DNA from 3 places in the Scandinavium lactucae genome. Region 1 is predicted to be linked to each of the others. Evidence: predicted binding sites of a transcription regulator. Region 1 holds the regulator's gene; each other region holds the start of a gene.
The links. Region 1 encodes LexA, which represses DNA repair genes until DNA is damaged. Its sites were predicted from a motif close to TNCTGTATGTACATACAGNA; they were not measured.

Region 1 (6,843 bases):
CCCAGCGCTGGGCCAGCAGAAAATTTATGTGCTGGTGTTCACCACCCCGCAAGATTTGCAGCAAACCACTACCCTGATTGACCCGGCAAAAGCCTACGCTAAAGGCACCGGTAATGCGGTGCCGGATATTCCGGACCCGATTGCCCGGCACGTGACCGAAGGCACGCTGAAGCTGAAAGTGAAAACCTCATCCGCCTCCAGTGTGCTGGTTGGCCCACTGTTTGGTTCTTCAGGCCCTGGCCCGGTCACCGTGGGCAACACGGCGGCACCGGTTTACAGCGCACCTGCGGCAGCACCGTCAACGGCGGCAGTGGCAGCGTCAGCCACCGCAGCATCAGCACCGGCAGCGAAGAGCGAACCGGTTCTCAATGACACCGAAAGCTATTTCAACAACGCGATTAAACAGGCTGTGAAAGAGGGCAATATCGATAAAGCCCTGAAACTGTTAAACGAAGCCGAGCGCCTCGGTTCGACTTCAGCCCGTTCCACCTTTATCAGTAGTGTAAAAGGCAAGGGGTAAAAACATCTCCCCACATTGCTGATGTTTAGGCCCTGGCCATTCGGTGCGTCTCCCTCGACGCACCGTTTTTTCTGACGCAACGGCGGATGTTGCATCCCTGTTGCGCTACCGCGCGGATATTGACGTTTCTTCCTCCCGCTAACCCTTTTCTACGATACAATGCCGATAAGTTTTGTATCGGAGAGTCTGGCATGTCACACCCTGCGCTGGCGCAGCTGCGTGCACTACGCTATTACACCACCCTTCCGGAACTCGATGCGGCGCTGCTCGACTGGCTGCTGCTGGAAGATTCCATGACCAAACGTTTTGAACAGCAGGGCAAGCGCGTCACCGTGACGCTGGTGCGTGAAGATTTCGTGGGTCAGGATGAGGTCGCCGAAGAACTGGCGCTGCTGCCCGCCGAGCCGCGCTACTGGCTGCGTGAGATTTTGCTCTGCGCCGACGGCGAATCCTGGCTTGCCGGCCGAACGGTGGTGCCGGAATCTACCCTGTCTGGACCGGAGCTGGCGCTGCAACAGCTCGGCAAAACCCCGCTGGGGCGCTACCTGTTTACCTCATCCACCTTAACCCGTGATTTTATTGAAATTGGTAAAGATGCAGAGCTGTGGGGGCGTCGTTCCCGCCTTCGGCTGAGCGGAAAACCGCTGCTGTTAACCGAGCTGTTTCTGCCTGCGTCGCCGCTGTACTGAGAGGAAGAGAATTATGGAGAGGAGTCTGACGCAAAATAAGCTCCAGGCTTATAGCCGTCTGATGCGTATTGATAAGCCGATAGGCTCGCTGCTGCTGCTCTGGCCGACGCTGTGGGCGCTGTGGGTAGCCATGCCTGGCGTACCGCCGCTGTGGATCCTCGCGGTGTTCGTGGCGGGGGTGTGGATGATGCGTGCCGCGGGCTGCGTGGTGAACGACTACGCCGACCGTAAAATTGATGGTCACGTCAAACGCACCGCCCATCGCCCGTTACCGAGCGGCGATATCAGCGAGAAAGAGGCGCGCATCCTGTTTGTGGTGCTGGTGGTGCTCTCGTTCCTGCTGGTACTGACGCTCAACACCATGACTATTCTGCTGTCGGTGGCCGGTCTGGCGCTGGCGTGGGTGTATCCGTTTATGAAACGCTACACCCATCTGCCACAGGTGGTGCTGGGCGCGGCGTTTGGCTGGTCTATCCCGATGGCCTATGCCGCGGTCAGTGAATCGTTACCGCTGAGCTGCTGGCTGATGTTCCTGGCGAATATCTGCTGGACGGTGGCCTACGATACCGAATATGCGATGGTTGACCGGGATGACGATTTAAAGATTGGCGTCAAATCTACCGCGATTCTGTTTGGCAAACACGACAAGCTGATCATCGGGATTTTGCAGGTCTTATCGCTAGGATTGATGGTGGCGGTCGGCTGGCTGAGCCATCTTAACTGGGAATTCTACTGGTCGATTTTCATCGCCGGGGCGCTGTTTATTTATCAGCAGAAGCTGATTAAAAACCGCGATCGTGATGCCTGCTTTAAAGCGTTTATGAACAACAACTACGTGGGGCTGGTGTTGTTTATCGGTCTGGCGATGAGTTATATGCTTTAACCTCTTCCCGGCGGCGCAAGGCTTGCCGGGCAAAAACAAAAAAGCCGGAGCAACTCACATTGCTCCGGCTTTTTTACGCGCTAAGGTCACGCGTCCTGATTGGCGCTCTCGACGGTCAGACGCACATCGGACGCAATCAGCTCAGCCAGCATCTGATACACCTTCAGCGTTTCCGCCGGTTCGGCATCGCCGGTATCACTGATGTAACCTTCGTCACGCAGGGTCAGCACCAGGGTACTGAACACCGCTTTATCGAAGAACTCCGGCGCGTTGATGCCATGCAGCACTGACAGACGTTGTGCCACGGTGCGGCTCTCTTTCTCCAGCGTACTGCGGTTGATGGACGGATTCGCACTCAGCAGCCAGAAGGTAATGGCGTAGCGTTGCAGCGTTTCACGGGCTCCAGCAGCCAGCAGTTGCAGGGTACGGGAGTGCGACGGGTTGACGCTAACGTCGTCATTCTCAACCGTGATCAGCGCCTGACGCTGCATTTCGGCCAGCAGCAGGTCGATAACGCCCGCCAGCTCGTCTTTTTCCCAGCGCAGGAACAGCTCGGCTTTCAGCATCGGGTACAGCACTTCCACATGTCGCACCATCTCCGCGCGGGAGATTTTGCGATGCTGGGTCACAATCGCGGCCAGCAGCGACGGGATCATCAGCATGTGGGTAATGTTGTTGCGATAGTAGGTCATCAACACCGCCTGCTCGCGCGGCAGGATGATGATATCGCCGATGGTGTCTTTCTCGACTTCGAACTTGTTCATCTGCAACGCATGATCGATAAGCTCGCTGGCGGTGGCAGACGGTACGGTGGAATCCGAGGAGTACGGCACGTTGCGCATCAGCTGTAGATAGCATTCGAGCTGCTCGGTTAACTGCTCGCGGGTCAGCGAGCGCTGACGCGAGGCCAGCAGCGCGGTCACACACAGGTTCATGGCGTTGGCCGCCCCGGCGTTGTTAATGCGCACCATCAGGTCTTCGGCGATGTTGTTCACCGTTGGCGTCAGCCAGGCCGGACGAATGGATTCAATCGGGTCGATGGACTCCCGCCACTCCGGCACGTGCTGGTTGAGATAGGTCATCAGCGGCATCGGTTCGCCAAAGTTGACGTAGCCCTGACCGAGATTACGCAGTTTGCTCAGGCCGCGCAGCATCTGCGGCAGACTCTCTTTCTCTTTGGTCGCCCCACGCAGCTCTTTGGCGTAGGTGCCCACTTCCATCACGTGCTCGTAGCCGATGTAAATAGGCACGAGAGTGATTGGACGGGTGCCGCCACGCAGCATCGCCTGAATGGTCATCGACAAGGTGCCGGTTTTCGGATCCAGCAGACGACCGGTACGGGAACGCCCGCCTTCCACGAAGTATTCAACGGAATAGCCGCGGCTGAACAGCTCGCCTAAGTATTCGCGGAATACGGTGGAATACAGCTTGTTACCTTTGAAGGTACGACGAATAAAGAACGCGCCCAGGCGGCGGAAAATCGGGCCCGCGGGCCAGAAATTCAGGTTGATGCCTGCGGCGATATGCGGCGGCACCAGCCCCTGGTGATAAAGCACGTAAGAGAGCAGCATATAGTCCATGTGGCTGCGGTGGCAGGGCACATAGACAATCTCATGGCCGTCGTGCGCCAGCTGACGCACGCGCTCGGCGTTATTGACGTTGATCCCCTGGTACAAACGGTTCCAGGTGAAGCCGAGTACGCGGTCGGTGAGACGAATCATCTCGTAAGAGAAGTTGGCGGCAATCTCTTCCATCAGCGCAATGGCGTTCTGCTGTGCTTTTTCATGGGAGATTTTCTTGCTGCGCGCTTCGTCTTCTACCGCACGGGCAATCGCTTTGGATGCCAGCAGCTTATTGAACAAGTCCTGACGGGCAGGCAGACGCGGGCCGACGGCAGCCAGACGCTGACGGGCAAAATGGGTACGCGCCACGCGGGCCAGCTTCTGAGCGATAATTTTATCGGTGCCGTGCTCGGTGGCCATGCGGCGCAGCGACACGGACGGCGAGAAACGCACGAAGCTGTCGCGACCAAGCCAGGTCACGGCGAAGAATTTCTGGAAGCCGTTCATCATGCGCAGAGGCGGATTGGCTTCGCCTTTTTCACGGCCCGGTGAGCGACCAAACATCACCGACACTGGAACCATTTGCACATCGAGTTCTGGATTGCTGCGATGCAAATCCAGATAATGATGGAAGAGCTTGATAGACTCTTCTTTCGGCGTGTAATACGTAAACGCGCGCGGCCCGCCGTGAATGAACACGTAGCGCGGCAGCACGGTGCCGTCGATCTCCAGCGGTTCCAGCGGATCCGGGAGGTCATGCGCCAGACATTGGGCGCGTAACGTCAGCAGGTCTGCTTTCGAGTTATACGGCAGAACATACATAATTGGGCGTGAGGTATCGAGTCCCAGTTCCTCGGCAGGATTTGCCGGGATAGACTTGCTTTTTACCAGCACGCTTAATGGTAAATTCAGTAATTTATAGTAAATTCGTGGCCAGCCAGACATAAACGATGTAAAGCCTCTGGTTAATCATGCAAATGCGCCGCAAGGATAACAGAAAGTACACAGAATATCTGTTCTACCACGCGCGGCGCACACCGACATTGACGCTAATAATGCAAAAGGTTCTTTTGATGGCAAATGATACCACCGGGTTCACCCGAATCTTCAAAGCGGCAGGCTATTCCTGGAAGGGTTTCCGCGCCGCATGGCAAAACGAAGCGGCCTTTCGCCAGGAGGGAACCGCCGCCATTATCGCCGTCATCATCGCCTGTTGGTTAGACGTGGATGCGATCACTCGGGTGCTACTGATTGGCTCGGTCCTGTTGGTGATGATAGTGGAAATTCTCAACAGCGCGATCGAAGCCGTGGTCGATCGCATCGGCACAGAACGTCACGAGCTGTCCGGGCGAGCGAAAGACATGGGCTCCGCCGCGGTGCTGCTGTCGATTATGGTCGCTGTCTTCACCTGGGTGTCGCTGCTGTGGACGCATTTTCGCTAACGCTCGCATAATTACGCAAACGTCTGGTTTTTTGTGCGTTTTGCGGTTCCAAAATCGCCATTAGCTGTATATACTCACAGCATAACTGTATATACACCCAGGGGGCGGAATGAAAGCGTTAACGACCAGGCAGCAAGAGGTGTTCGATCTTATTCGGGATCACATCAGCCAAACCGGCATGCCGCCAACGCGTGCGGAAATCGCGCAGCGCTTGGGGTTCCGTTCCCCGAACGCGGCTGAAGAGCATCTGAAAGCGCTGGCACGTAAAGGCGTCATCGAGATTGTTTCCGGCGCATCCCGCGGTATTCGTCTGCTGATTGAAGAAGAATCAGGCATTCCGCTGATTGGCCGCGTCGCAGCGGGTGAACCCCTGCTGGCACAGCAACATATCGAAGCACATTACCAGGTCGATCCGGCGATGTTTAAGCCGAGCGCCGATTTCCTGCTGCGCGTCAGCGGTATGTCGATGCGTGATATCGGTATTCTTGACGGCGATCTGCTGGCGGTGCATAAAACCCAGGACGTGCGTAACGGCCAGGTGGTTGTCGCCCGTATTGATGACGAAGTGACCGTGAAACGCCTGAAAAAGCAGGGCAGCACCGTTGAACTGCTGCCGGAAAACAGCGAGTTTTCCCCGATTGTGGTCGATCTGCGCCAGCAGAACTTCTCCATCGAAGGGCTGGCGGTTGGCGTTATCCGCAATGGCGAATGGCAGTAACCGTCTCGTCAGGCCGGAATTAAGTATTTTCAGTGGCACCGTTCTGGTGCCATTTTGTTATCTTTTTTACCTCATTCACTCGTACAGGTTTTCTCATGTCGCTCTTCAGCGCTGCGGACAAGGCATTGTGGCGTCTTGCGCTACCCATGATTTTCTCCAACATCACCGTGCCACTGCTTGGCCTGGTGGACACGGCGGTTATCGGCCATCTCGATAGCCCGGTGTATCTCGGCGGCGTAGCGGTCGGCTCAATGGCGACCAGCTTCCTGTTTATGCTGCTGCTGTTCCTGCGGATGAGCACTACCGGCCTGACCGCGCAAGCCTTCGGCGCAAAAGACCCCGTTCGCCTCGCCAGAGCGCTGGTGCAGCCGTTGCTTCTGGCGATTGGCGCTGGAGCAGCCATCGTGCTGCTGCGCACCCCGTTGATTGACCTGGCGCTGCATATTGTTGGCGGCAGCGAGGCGGTACTCGAACAGGCCCGCCGCTTCCTCGAGATTCGCTGGCTGAGCGCGCCTGCATCGCTGGCTAACCTGGTGCTGCTGGGCTGGCTGCTTGGGGTTCAATATGCGCGGGCCCCGGTAATTTTGCTGGTGGTCGGCAATGTGCTGAACATCGCGCTCGATTTATGGCTGGTGATGGGCCTGCACATGAACGTGCAGGGAGCCGCGCTGGCCACGGTCTGCGCCGAATACGTGACTTTTTTCATCGGCCTGCTGATGGTGCGTCGGGTGTTACACCTGCGCGGCATTTCGTGGGCGCTAATGAAAGATGCCTGGCGCGGTAATATTCGCCGCCTGTTGGCGCTCAACCGCGACATCATGCTGCGTTCGCTGCTGCTGCAGCTATGCTTTGGCGCGCTGACGGTATTAGGTGCCCGGCTTGGGAGTGACATCGTCGCGGTCAACGCGGTGCTGATGACCATGTTGACCTTTACCGCCTACGCGCTGGACGGCTTTGCCTACGCGGTGGAAGCCCACTCCGGGCAGGCGTATGGTGCGCGTGATGACAGCCAACTGTTGCAGGTCTGGA
Region 2 (6,843 bases), on a different contig from region 1:
GCCGAAGGGAAAGTGTTTCATCAAATTCAGTGGGAGCAGAAGTTAGCTCGCCACCTGGATCGCGCAAAGGTTCTGACAAAACCACTGAAGGGAGGTATCGAGAATGCAACAGTTCGACCACAGCCAGCAGCATCCCGGGCTGTTCAGCAAATACAGTCAGCACACGCAGAGTGGCGACGCCGGAACGGACTTGATGGCGACGGAGACGGCGTGGCGGTTATGGCAGGTGATGGGGGAAATCTTCTCAAATCGCTGGACGCAGAAGAATGGGGCAGAGCCTACGGCCCTCTGGATAGCTCAGATAGGTTCGATGACTGAGGCGCAGATCAAACTGGTCTGTCAGCAATGCATGAACCGTTGCGCAGTAGGTAATACATGGCCGCCGGATCTTGCTGAATTCGTTTCGCTGGTTTCAGAGAGTGGTGCCAATCCGTTCGGGCTGACATCTGACCGGGTGATGAGTGAATACCGTCGCTGGCGTAACGAGTCGTATCGTTTTTCGGGTAGTGACAAATATCCGTGGCCCCAGCCGGTGCTGTATCACATCTGCATCGAAATGCGCAGAACTGGTGTTGAGCGTCAGATGACCGAAGGGGAACTTAAAAAACTGGCCGAGAAATTATTAACCAAATGGACGAAGCACGTAAGCAACGGGCTTTCGGTCCCACCAATCCGTCGCCAGCTAGCTGCTCCGCAGCATCCGGCAGGGCCAACTCCGGCACAGCTGCTGATGGAAGAGTACCAACGCCGTAAAGCGGCAGGTTTAACCAACTAATCGAGTATTGACCAATGACCAAACCATTAACCCAAAAAGAGCAGGTGGCGGTTTTTGTACGCTACCAACCGAACTGTGCAGTTGGCGATGTCTCCGAGGCGCTTGATATGCATGGTGCCACAGCTGGCAAGTTACTGAGAAAGTTAAGTGACGAAGGCATGCTCATCCGCTCACGTGAAAGTGTTCAGTACACCTACAGGACGGTACCGCACGCAGATATCCCAGACGTTATCCTCCCGTGCATGGTGGAAAAAAGCGATCCAGTCCGGATGCAGGCTGCTGAGCAAAAAGCGAAGGCACTTGAGAAAAAGGGCCTGTGGCGAAGAGCTGCTGCGATGTATTCAGAAATGTTTGGCATAGCTGGTAGTGCTGTTGAGGTTGCCCGTATCGCTAAGCGACGTAAAGACTGCCTGCGCCAGGCGATGAGGATGGCCAGCTAAAACCTCTGGACTATTATCCGCGCTATCCAGCGCAGCGGGGAGATAACCCCGCGTCAAGTACGCGCTCTGCTGGGTGTAACAGTAAAAAAGCATGCCGACTGCTAGAGCATCTCGTTGCAGTGGGCGCGCTGAAGAACATCGGGCAGCCTCGTCATCCAGTATTTGTTTTGGAGCCTAGCGGGGTGCAACGCATCAAGCCAGTGCCCGTTGAGCGCCAGAAAAAAAGCGTTGTCGAAGCTTGCCGCCAGAACTGGCAGGGCTATCAGATCCACAAAATTATTGGGAGCACCCGCGCATAAGCTAATCACTAAATGCAGGTGGCGTCCGGCATTGAACAGTCGCAAAACTCTATTGAGAAAGTTATATTTTTTTGGTATCAATATCCTTAATCAAGAGTTCGAGACTTACGGAGCTCCTGTTAGTGGTACTTGGGCACTGGTTTTAGGTGTGTTCTCATCCTTGGTAACGATCGGTGATTGGCTTAGCCGTCTGATCATTAGCTTTTTCAACATTGAGGATGTGAATATGAAAAAAAACTGTGGAACACTTGTGTTCATCCTAGCTGTGTGCGGTGCGGCGCTGTGGGAACATCATCAGTAACCGATAAACTCAAGGAACACTTTCAGCCATAAGTCTTTAACAGTCGCCGGGAGTAGCCTCCTAACCCACACCAAATTAATGGCCTCGTTATGCGAGGCCATATCTTGAAAATTAATTGTATTAAATGCTATTAATTTAGCTTCCGGAGGACGCAATTTATGACAATTAGAAAAGTAATATTCAAAAAAGGTAAGGAAGAAATCAGCTGCGATTGCTTTGATCTCCCTGATATAGCCGATTCCCAAGGGTATTTTGGTTATCTTTCTAAAAATAATGTTGGTATGTTCGAAAATAAAGTCTCATACCCTATAGAGAAAATTGGCGAAGAATATTTTGTTTATCTGCCACAATAAGTTAACTTCTCAATGTGATTGAGAATTTTATTTCTTCTGGCGCGTTAATTTCTCTCTTGTGAAATCACTCTCGCCATTCCGTCCGTTAATTAAATAATGTACTTCACAGAAGACTCGGTAATTCGAAAAGAAATCTGAAAGTGCCGCGTGTAAGTCTCTTGCCCATTGAAGGCGATTAACGTCTGCATCAAAAAATTGACGCACAGATTCTGTGTTTTCTCTAAGGTGAAAAACATTATTTCTAAAAATCCTGAGCGAATTCGAATTTTCTTTCATCAGCTTTCCAATGTTGTCAGAAATTAATATTAGTTCTTTAAATTCATTGGGGCGTTCTTTAGCCAATAAGATTCGCATGTTTAGGTTACGAAAACCCTCGCATACAACACCTAAGAAACCTAACCATGTAAAAAGATAAACTCGCATGTCAAATTCATCACGATGAATCAACGATCCATTTTTTTGCATTTTTTGTTTGAGTTTATTGTGATTTCGTAACATAAGTTCAGCAGTTTCGAAATAATGAATCTGCAGTGTTAAAACTCGATCTTGATTACGACTTGGAAGTTCATCCTCAGGGGCGCGACTATCTATATCTAAAGCGTATTTAAATGGAACTTTAGCAATGTAGTAAAGACCTTGATTCAAGGGCAATAAATGTCCATTTTCTAATTCTTGCTTTAAATGATCATCTACATCACTATAATTAATAAATCCATATATTGGTAATCTACTGCCTGCAAATGCAGTTAACCACCAAGAATTAAACCCACCTATCTCACCATGTTCACCGAAATCAAAATCAACAGGTCCCGAATTTAAATCAACTCGACATCCAGCGCCATGTTTAAAATATTTCACACCACCTTCTAACTCACCTGAAAATGGAATGTCATAATCAATCCATTCATTGCAAGAGGACGGCATTTGAATACCGGAGCGATACATTAGTTTTAGAGCATCCTCAACACGGCATTGAAAGTCGATAATCAAATGATAGAGGTTTTCATTCACAGCGTAGACTCACTTCTGGTTTCTACAAAAAGAATACTATGTGTCCCGGACGAACAAGTAGTTATCCACCCTGCCTTTGGATCGCAACAAGTATACATGTTTACCAATATCGTCGCTAAAAAATCAAATTATTGACATATAAGATTTTTAGCAGAGAGCTTAACGTGGCTATTTTTCCATCAATTGTTTTTTGATTTACCATTAAGTGCGGTTAAAGCGTTGATCAAAACTATCTTGCGGTGTACTGTATGAATATACAGTTAAAGCGACGGAGGCATTTATGAAAGTTGAATTAACCATTGATCGTACTAAAGAACTTCCTAAGGGCGCAGTCCCGGCGCTGGAAAAAGAATTATTAAAACGACTCCAGAATCAGTTCGATGAATGCATTCTGGTTATACGTCGTGCAGGTTCAGATGGCTTAAGTGTTTACGGTGGTGAGAAGGAAGTTAAGAAGAAGGTTGAGGAAATCCTCCAGCAGACCTGGGAAAGTGCAGACGACTGGTTTTATTGATACAGCTTGCAATAACTTTCCAGAGTGGAGGGGGGATTGGTGAAAGAAAAAGAAGAATTACCGAGCAAGGGCTACGCGGTCATTAGATGTCACGATGGGGTTATCGTTGCAAGACTGCACTCATTTCCTGACAGTGAGCGCGCGCTCATGTACAGACGTGGTGATGAAGTTTCCTTCATGCCGTTACAGGATGATGAGATGGTTGGAACACCGACACTCTTTACGCAGATACTTGAGCGGGCGGGGTATCGCGTTTCGAAAGATATTGCTAGTTCTTCATCATAGTTCTGAAATTCCTATACTTTTTCGCCATGGGTTAGGGCCCGTGGCGCTACTTTCTTACCTATATATTTTCTTGCTGTTGATTACTAATGAGGATTATCATTAGTTACATTTTTTACTGTGTCGATATAGGGTCCTTGGGTGTTTGGTAGAGTTATGAAGAAATTTATCTTAACGAAATATAATGAAGCTCTTAAAACTACCAATCTTGACGGTATACCTTCAGATGCCTTGGATATGCTTGTTGCTCTTGAAGATAAGCGCTTCCATAAACACAATGGGTATGATCTTCGTGGAATGACTCGTGCCCTTTATGTTTTTTTGAAAGGTGAAAAAATACAAGGCGCAAGCACAATTGAACAACAATTAGTGCGAGTGTTAACTTCTCGTTATGAGAGAACGATTAAGCGAAAAATTATTGAGATTTATTTTGCTCGATACATTTCAAAAAGAAAAAGCAAAGTCGAGATTGCTAAGTTATATTTATCGATAGCATATTTTGGTTCTGGGATGAATGGTTACCACCAAGCCGTGAAGAAACTAAAGCAAAGTCATCAACTTGAAAATATTTATTTTTATGCTGAACTTGTTTCTAGGTTAAGATATCCACAACCCTACAATCCAGATGTTAAATATTTTAAAAAAATACATTGTCGCGCAGCGTATGGTGTTAAAGTTTATTCAAGAACTAATCTGTATAAGAGGTGAGTGATGAGTAGGATTTTGGAGTTAGATTTGAAGTCGGAGTTTATTAACAAATACCCCACGTCTGATGTGTTCATTGAGTCATTGGAACATGTTGAGAAAGCATTTCTTCCATTCTACCTTCGATACCATGTTCATGGGGGAATTCCATTTTTTCTAAAAGACAATCCATTCGTTTACGAGAAATGCAAACAGTTTATAGCCGACCGGCTTAGCTTAAATCCCCGAGATATAACAATTATTGGGTCAAGAGCTATTGGTTTTAGTATGTCTCCTCCTCCGAAGTTTGGTAATGCTGCAAGAGATGATTCTGATATGGATTTTTCCATTGTATCAGAACAGCTATTTCATGAAATGAAAAATGTATTTAATCAATGGATGGCGGATTATAATGAAGGTAAAATTAGTCCAGATAAAACGGAGAAGGAAAAATATTGGTTGTCGAATAAAGAAACGGTACCAAAGAATTTAAATCGCGGGTTTATCGATAACTATAAAATACCAAATCGTTATCCAATTAGGAAAAAAACTGATTGGGTTCTGAAAGATATTGCAAGATATCTTATAAAGGAGTGCTCTTTACATTGCAATGCTAAAGCATCCGCAAGAATTTATAAAGATTGGGATTCTTTTGAAAAACAATTCATGATTAACTTTATGGATATGAAAAGTAAAGTTTCAAAGGGTGTTAAGTGATTTATTCACTTTACATTTAATTTAGAGACTCTTGGTGAGGATCCCAAATGATTTTCCTAATAGACAACCCTTTAAAACTTTTTTAGGACGTTATTTGCGCTTTCTATTGAAGTCATGGTAAATTAATAAAGTAGGCCTGAACACCCTATACCTGCTGCGCCACTGGAGAGAGACCATGGCGCAAAAAACACCACCACAATTTAACGGATATCTGGTCTGCCCGCATGAGCATGCCCGTCTTTCGTCACGTCCAGATCAAACCCTCAAACTCACGAGCCGACAGCAACAAGTTTTCGATGTGCTCGTTAAATACGTCGATGAGCATCGCTATCCACCCAACCGACAGGAGCTGGCCGGGCTTCTTCACCTCAGCTCGCCAAATGCTGCTGAAGATCATCTGAAAGCCCTCGACAGAAAAGGCTACCTCACCCTGATCAAGGGGAAAACTCGCGGTATCACTATCAATATTCGCGCCAGGGACTGTATTGCTACGCAGCTGCTGCGCGAGTTGGTGAGCGAGGAGCCAGGCGCCCGTGAACGTGCTCTGGCATTTATTGAGGGCGAAGGTGGTTCGCTATGAAGAAAAGCTGGTTCATTCACCAAAACCTAACTACTAATGAGGCCGACCAACTGGTAGCGCGGTACCGGAAGAATAACGTTAAGACGGAAAAAAGACTGGAGACGGACTTCATTCACTGGACGGTGAGCGCCTTTCTTCCGGAATCACGCCATTGCCCGCGCCCGGATGGACGTTACCAGCAGCGGTTCTGGGGGTGATCATGCGTACTTTCGACATAACCCCCCTCGGAAAGCCGCGAATGACGCGCGCGGATAAATGGAAGAAGCGACCAGAAGTAATGCGTTATCGCGCGTTCTGCGATGAAGTCAGATTGAAAAACGTAAGCCTGCCCGAGTGCGGCTATCACGTGATCTTCGTTCTTCCAATGCCACCCAGCTGGAGTAAGAAAAAAAAGGCGGATTATTGTGGCAAGCCGCACCAACAAAGGCCAGATAAAGACAACCTAGAGAAAGCGCTACTGGATGCGCTGTTTGGCGAAGACAGCCATATCTGGGATGGCCGCGTGTCCAAAATTTGGGGTGAGAGGGGCCAAATTATCATCCGGGAGGCAGAACCATGCGTGCTCTGCTGAAACCAGAAATCGCCAGGCACATGGGCGTAGTCCTGCTTAAGCCCGGAAAAGAGTTGATGAGTATATTTGCACAAGGCCGGGTGTTGGTTGAGTGCCAGCCCGATAACATGGCGCACCTGCCATCCGGGAAAGTACCCGACGCTGCACAGCCGCTGAGAGAGGACCGAGTCGTTCAGTCATTTTTCATGGATGAACGAGTGATAGCAGCTGCTGGTGGTTTGTCTTCGCTGGACGAATGGCTGCGGCGACGCGGTAAAAATTGTCAATATCCGCACTCCAATTACCACCATAACGAGCTGGTGATCATGCGCCATCA
Region 3 (6,843 bases), on a different contig from region 1:
CGGCCAGGTCATCGCCTTTCAGATGCGGGTACGCAGCAATGCTGTAGAGATTAGAGGCATGCAGCCAGTGACGGCCACTGAGCGCGTCGTCTTGTTCCTGCCCGGCTTTTTGCTGCCAGAGCATCGCCTGCTTAGACCATTCGTAGATCCAGTTACCGCCGCGATAGCCCACCACGGTATCGTACAGATCTTCGTTGGTACGCTCATTGCTGCTCATGACGATACGCGCCTGCACGTCGAGGATTTCCTGGGGCGAAACGCCGCGCCAGACCCACATCAGGCGGTTCATCATCCGATACCAGTGCGGCACATTTTTGCCGTCCAGTGCAGATTGCACCGCCGTCTCGGTGCCATGATTAAAGCGACGCACCAGCGTCGAGGTTTCCGGGTGCTTGAAACGCGGTTTAAAGAGAACTTCGCTGAGATTGGCTTCTGGCATCGCATAGACTCCATTAATACGACATAGCGTCTATTGTAACTCGCCCGGCGCTAAAAAGAACAACGCCCGGTAAACCGGGCGTTGTGATTTGTGATTTTTTGTCAGCTGCGTGGATTAACGACTGCTGATAGGCGGAACGAACACCACGCCCATATCCCACGGCTGCTCAATCCAGGTATCCTGCGGGATATCAATCACGTAGTCATCAACCAGCGGCTGACCGGCCGGTTTAGCGAAGATAGTGACGAAATGCGCTTTTGGATACATTTCACGGATAGCCACCGCGGTGCCGCCAGTGTCGACCAGATCGTCAATCACGATAAAGCCTTCGCCATCGCCTTCCGCACGCTTGAGCACTTTCAGCTCGCGCTGGTTGTCGTGGTCGTAGCTGGAAATGCAGACGGTGTCCACATGACGAATACCCAGTTCACGCGCCAGCAGAGCGCCCGGTACCAGACCTCCACGGCTAACGGCAATAATGCCTTTCCACTGCTCAGAGGGCATCAGGCGCGCGGCCAATTTGCGTGCATGGATCTGCAACATGTCCCAGGTGACGACGTATTTTTCGCTCATGTGATTGTATCCCAGCCTGTTAATACGGCTTAAAAAATGTTCGGGGTGATTCCAGGTTGCGCGAGATTATAGAGATCTGGCGCACTAAAAACCAGTGCTTAACGGCCTTGCAGGGAGTTTTTGCACAGCCTGTACTAGCAGAGACAGCAGAAAGTGGTATTCTCAACGGCATCTCGCAAGTCAGGCCAGCGGCCTGGTTGTCATTGCTAACCCATTACCTGCAAGTCACTTTTGCAGGAGCCGTAAGGAGACTTACCGTGTCTGAACTGTCTCAATTATCCCCGCAGCCGCTATGGGATATTTTTGCCAAAATCTGTTCCATTCCGCACCCGTCCTATCACGAAGAACAGCTTGCCGAACACATCATGGGCTGGGCGAAGGAAAAAGGTCTGCACGCAGAGCGCGACCAGGTCGGTAACATCCTGATTCGTAAAGATGCCACCAAGGGCATGGAAAACCGTAAAGCGGTGGTCATGCAGGCGCACCTCGATATGGTGCCGCAGAAAAACAACGACACCGTGCACGACTTCACCAAAGATCCGATTCAGCCGTACATCGACGGCGAGTGGGTGAAAGCCCGCGGCACCACGCTGGGTGCGGATAACGGCATCGGTATGGCTTCTGCGCTGGCGGTGCTGGCTGATGACACCGTGGAACACGGGCCTCTGGAAGTGCTGTTGACCATGACCGAAGAAGCGGGCATGGACGGGGCATTTGGTTTGCAGGCAAATTGGCTGCAGGCTGACATTCTGATCAACACCGATTCTGAAGAAGAAGGTGAGATCTACATGGGCTGCGCGGGCGGGATCGATTTCATCACCACCCTGCCGCTGACCCGTGAAGCGATTCCGGCAGACTTCCAGAGCTTTAAGCTGACGCTGAAAGGCCTGAAAGGCGGCCACTCCGGCGGTGACATTCATTTAGGTCTGGGCAACGCCAACAAACTGCTGGCGCGCTTCCTGGCCGGTCACGCGGCAGAATTGGACCTGCGTCTGGTGGATTTCAATGGCGGCACCCTGCGTAACGCCATCCCACGTGAAGCTTTCACTACCGTTGCCGTTCCGGCAGCAAAAGTGGAAACCCTGAAAGCGCTGGCTGATGAGTATCTCTCGATCCTGAAAAACGAACTGGCGGCGAAAGAGAAGAATCTGACCGTGGTTCTGGAAGCGGTTAGTGCAGATAAAAACGCCCTGAGCGAAAAATCACGCGATACCTTCATTCAGTTGTTGAATGCCACCCCGAACGGCGTGATCCGCAATTCCGACGTGGCGAAAGGCGTGGTTGAAACCTCCCTGAACGTCGGCGTGGTCACCATGCATGATGACAACGTGGAAATCATCTGCCTGATTCGTTCCCTGATCGACAGCGGTAAAGACTACGTGGTCAGCATGCTGGAGTCGCTGGGTAAAATGGCGGGCGCGCAGACGGCACCGAAAGGCGGTTACCCAGGCTGGCAGCCAGATGCGAACTCCCCGGTCATGCATCTGGTGCGTGAAACCTATCTGCGTCTGTTCAACAAAACCCCGAACATTCAGATTATCCACGCCGGTCTGGAATGCGGTCTGTTCAAAAAACCGTACCCGGACATGGACATGGTTTCCATCGGACCAACCATCACCGGACCACACTCCCCGGATGAGCAGGTTCATATCGAAAGCGTGGGCCAGTACTGGACCCTGCTGACCGAACTGCTGAAATCTATTCCAGCGAAGTAAGTCTCTGATATTGCCCGATGGCGCTAGCGCTTATCGGGCCTACAAGATCTGTGGCGCTGGCGCTTATCGGGCCGACAAGATCTGTAGGCCTATGCCAGCTAAGCGCCGTTGGGCATTCAACCACGCTACAATCCCAACACCAACTGTCTTTCAAGCTGCGGATCGAGCAGCGTTACATGTAATCCCACCAGCCGCACTCCGCGTCCACCGCGCCGTTCATGCCAGGCTTTATAGGCCGTGGCAATCAAATCTTCCTGATTGAGCTTCGGCCAGACGTGCTCCTGCGTGGTCTGCTGAAAATCGTTGAACTTGAGTTTTACCCCCTGACGGGCAATTAACAGATCCGGTTTAACCTTCGCCAGCCGACGCTCCAGTTCAGGATAGAGCTGTCGGGTGATGATCGCTTCGCAGTCTGCCCATTCATGAATATCCTCCGCCAACGTGCGCTCAACGCCAACCGATTTGCGCAGTCGCTCGTTGTTGACATCGCGCTCGTCGATGCCGTTACTGCGCTCCCACAGCACCCGACCAAATTTGCCAAAGCGTTTGAGCAGCATTGCCAAATCACTGTTCTGCACATCTTCACAGGTGCGCAACCCCATGCCTTCGAGCTTGGCAGCGGAGACTTTACCCACTCCCGGGATTTTCGACAGCGTCAGCGTTTTCAGGAACGCAGGTACTTCGTCAGGTGTTATCACGTACTGGCCGTTGGGCTTATTGAGATCGGAGGCGATTTTGGCGAGAAACTTCACCGGGGCGATGCCCGCCGAGGCGGTGAGATTCAGTTCACGTTCGATGGTCTGGCGAATTTCCTGTGCCATCAGCGTGGCAGACCCCTGACAGTACAGGCTGTCGGTCACATCGAGATAGGCTTCGTCGAGCGACAGCGGTTCAATCAGCGAGGTGTAGCGGGAGAAGATCTCGCGGATATGAATGGATGCCTCTTTATAGGCATCAAAGCGGCCCGGCAGCAGCGTCAGGTGCGGACAAAGTTTGAGGGCCATGCCGGTGGGCATCGCGCTGCGCACGCCAAATTTACGTGCCGGATAATTGGCGGTGCTGATAACGCCGCGCCGTTCACGGCTGCCACCGATGGCAATCGGAATATCGCGCAGGGCTGGATTATCCCGCATTTCAACGGCGGCAAAAAAGCAGTCCATATCAACGTGGATAATTTTGCGCATACTCAGCCCTCACAGATTACTGTGTAAGTATACAGTACATTTATCAGAAATGAGAAGCGTGAGGTTTTGTAGGCCGGGTAAGCAGAGCGCCACCCGGCATTTTTCCCGGCAGCACTGCATTCGCCGGGCCTACATTACGGACTAGAGGATACGGGTTTGCTGGCGCTGCGCTTCGCGGGCCATCCGTTTTTTCCGCGCATCGCACGGTTCCGGACAGTCACACACTTTTTCCATCCCCAGCGACGAGATGCCCCCGCAGCTGCCCTGGATGCTTTTACGCTTCACCAGATAGCCGAGTGACATACCGAAGATGACCAGCACAAACACCACAAAGGTCGCCAGAAATACCGTTAACATCATCAGCCTCCAAAATCATCGAGCATGATGTTTTCATCCTCAACGCCAAGATCTTTCAGCATACGGATAACCGCCGCGTTCATCACCGGTGGCCCACACATATAGAACTCACAGTCTTCCGGTGCAGCGTGATGTTTGAGGTAGTTCTCATACAGGACGTTGTGAATGAACCCGGTATGCCCGGTCCAGTTATCTTCCGGCTGCGGGTCGGACAGCGCGACATGGAAGGTGAAGTTCGGGTTTTCCCGCGCCAGCTGTTCAAACTCCTCGTCGTAGAACATTTCACGCAGCGAACGCGCCCCATACCAGAAGCTGATTTTACGCTTGCTGCCCAGCCGCTTGAGCTGATCGAAAATATGCGAACGCATCGGGGCCATCCCTGCGCCACCGCCGATAAATACCATCTCGGCGTCGGTATCTTTGGCAAAGAACTCACCAAACGGCCCGGAAATCGTCACCTTATCGCCCGCTTTCAGCGACCAGATATAAGAGGACATAATACCCGGCGGCACATCCGGCGCTGACGGCGGCGGCGTGGCGATACGGACGTTAAGCATAATAATGCCTTTCTCATCCGGGTAGTTCGCCATCGAATAGGCGCGCAGCGTTGGCTCTTTGACTTCGGAAACATAGCGGAACAGATTGAATTTATCCCAGTCTCCGCGGTATTCGTCCGGCACGTCAAAATCGGCGTAGGCCACTTTGTGCGACGGGCACTCAATCTGAATATAGCCGCCCGCGCGGAACGGTACGCATTCACCTTCCGGGATTGCCAGTTTAAGCTCTTTGATAAAGGTGGCTTTGTTATCATTGGAGATAACTTCGCATTCCCATTTCTTCACGCCAAAGATTTCTTCCGGCAGCTCGATTTTCATGTCCTGACGCACCGCGACCTGACACGCCAGACGGCAGCCCTCTTTCGCTTCACGCTTGCTGATGTGTGACAGTTCGGTCGGCAGAATATCGCCGCCGCCCTCTTTCACCGTCACCCGGCACTGGCCGCAGGAACCGCCGCCGCCGCAGGCGGACGACACAAAAATGCCGTTGCTCGACAGCGTGTTCAGCAGTTTGTCCCCTGCCGGAGTACGGATTTGCTTGTCGGCTTCATTATTGATTTCAATCACCACGTCGCCGGAATTCACCAGCTTCGCGCGCGCTGCGAGAATCAGCAGTGACAGCGCGAGAACAATCAGCGTGAACATCACCACGCCAAGAATAATTTCCATAACCTACGCCCTTATAGCTGCACGCCGGAGAACGACATAAAACCTAATGCCATCAGTCCGGTGGTGATAAAGGTGATCCCTAAGCCACGCAGTCCTGCGGGCACGTTGGCGTATTTCATTTTCTCGCGGATCCCCGCCATCGCGACGATCGCCAGCATCCAGCCGATGCCGGATCCAAAGCCGTAGACCACAGATTCAGGGAAGTTGTAGTCGCGCTGCACCATAAACGAGACGCCACCGAAGATTGCACAGTTCACGGCGATCAGGGGGAGGAAGATCCCCAGCGCGGTGTACAGCGACGGGAAATACTTATCGAGGATCATCTCGAGAATTTGCACCAGAGCCGCGATCACCCCGATAAAGGTGATGAAGTTGAGGAAACTAAGATCCACCCCTTCCACCAGCGCACCGTCGCGCAGCACCAGGTTGTAAATCAGGTTGTTAACCGGCACAGAAATACCGAGAACCACCGTGACCGCCACGCCCAGGCCGAACGCCGTAGAGACTTTCTTCGACACCGCAAGGAACGTACACATGCCGAGGAAGAAGGCCAGCGCCATGTTTTCAACGAACACTGCGCGGACAAAAAGACTAATGTAGTGAGCCATAATCGGTTACTCCTTCTCCTGCTGTTCCGGCTTCCAGCTACGCAGCGCCCAGATAATCAGACCGATGATGAAAAAGGCGCTCGGCGCGAGCAGGAACAGGCCATTCGGCTGATACCAGCCGCCGTTCTGCACGGTTTGCAGAACGGTGATACCGAACAGTTTGCCGCTGCCAATCAGTTCGCGCAGGAACCCGACAATCATCAGGATCGCGCCATAGCCCAGGCCATTACCGATGCCATCCATAAAGCTTGCCAGCGGCGGGGATTTCATGGCGTAGGCCTCTGCACGGCCCATCACGATACAGTTGGTGATGATAAGCCCCACGAACACCGACAGCTGTTTTGAGACTTCATAGGCATAGGCCCGCAGCAGCTGATCGACCACGATAACCAGCGAGGCAATGATCGCCATCTGCACAATGATGCGCACGCTGTTCGGAATGTGGTGGCGGATCATTGAGATGAACATGCTGGAGAACGCCGTCACCAGCGTCACCGCGATGGTCATCACGAAGGCCGTTTCCAGCTTGGTGGTGACCGCCAGTGCCGAGCAAACGCCCAGCACCTGCAGCGCAATAGGGTTGTTGGCGACCAGCGGTCCCGTCAGCACCCGTTTTACTTCTTTCATATCACCGAGCTCAGCCATTGTTCAGGCCTCCTTCACGCATCTGTTTCAGGAACGGACCAAAGCCCTGCTCCCCCATCCAGAAATCAAAACTGTGCTGTACGCCGTTCGACGTAA

Region 2: SIK69_RS20760 (DinI-like family protein) is a predicted target of LexA. The motif match lies at 3,422-3,441, and genes of this name have one in related genera.
Region 3: dinB (DNA polymerase IV) is a predicted target of LexA. The motif match lies at 3,929-3,948, and genes of this name have one in related genera.

What each region holds. Positions count from the first base shown of each region.
Region 1 covers NZ_JAWXRD010000036.1:85,862-92,704, reverse strand. The annotation lists gene malM (maltose operon protein MalM) at 1-520, shown strand, start outside; gene ubiC (chorismate lyase) at 712-1,209, shown strand; gene ubiA (4-hydroxybenzoate octaprenyltransferase) at 1,223-2,092, shown strand; gene plsB (glycerol-3-phosphate 1-O-acyltransferase PlsB) at 2,179-4,599, opposite strand; gene SIK69_RS15880 (diacylglycerol kinase) at 4,728-5,096, shown strand; gene lexA (transcriptional repressor LexA) at 5,206-5,814, shown strand; gene dinF (MATE family efflux transporter DinF) at 5,910-6,843, shown strand, end outside.
Region 2 covers NZ_JAWXRD010000040.1:633,430-640,272, reverse strand. The annotation lists gene SIK69_RS20785 (DnaT-like ssDNA-binding domain-containing protein) at 1-318, shown strand, start outside; gene SIK69_RS20780 (replication protein P) at 230-775, shown strand; gene SIK69_RS20775 (PerC family transcriptional regulator) at 790-1,215, shown strand; gene SIK69_RS20770 (hypothetical protein) at 1,974-2,168, shown strand; gene SIK69_RS20765 (DUF6896 domain-containing protein) at 2,196-3,179, opposite strand; gene SIK69_RS20760 (DinI-like family protein) at 3,460-3,693, shown strand; gene SIK69_RS20755 (hypothetical protein) at 3,733-3,978, shown strand; gene SIK69_RS20750 (biosynthetic peptidoglycan transglycosylase) at 4,132-4,683, shown strand; gene SIK69_RS20745 (hypothetical protein) at 4,687-5,376, shown strand; gene SIK69_RS20740 (LexA family protein) at 5,552-5,956, shown strand; gene SIK69_RS20735 (RusA family crossover junction endodeoxyribonuclease) at 6,156-6,527, shown strand; gene SIK69_RS20730 (DUF968 domain-containing protein) at 6,512-6,843, shown strand, end outside.
Region 3 covers NZ_JAWXRD010000002.1:455,059-461,901, forward strand. The annotation lists gene frsA (esterase FrsA) at 1-439, opposite strand, end outside; gene gpt (xanthine phosphoribosyltransferase) at 554-1,012, opposite strand; gene pepD (cytosol nonspecific dipeptidase) at 1,270-2,727, shown strand; gene dinB (DNA polymerase IV) at 2,853-3,911, opposite strand; gene nqrM ((Na+)-NQR maturation NqrM) at 4,053-4,268, opposite strand; gene nqrF (NADH:ubiquinone reductase (Na(+)-transporting) subunit F) at 4,271-5,494, opposite strand; gene nqrE (NADH:ubiquinone reductase (Na(+)-transporting) subunit E) at 5,506-6,102, opposite strand; gene SIK69_RS04140 (NADH:ubiquinone reductase (Na(+)-transporting) subunit D) at 6,109-6,747, opposite strand; gene SIK69_RS04145 (Na(+)-translocating NADH-quinone reductase subunit C) at 6,740-6,843, opposite strand, start outside.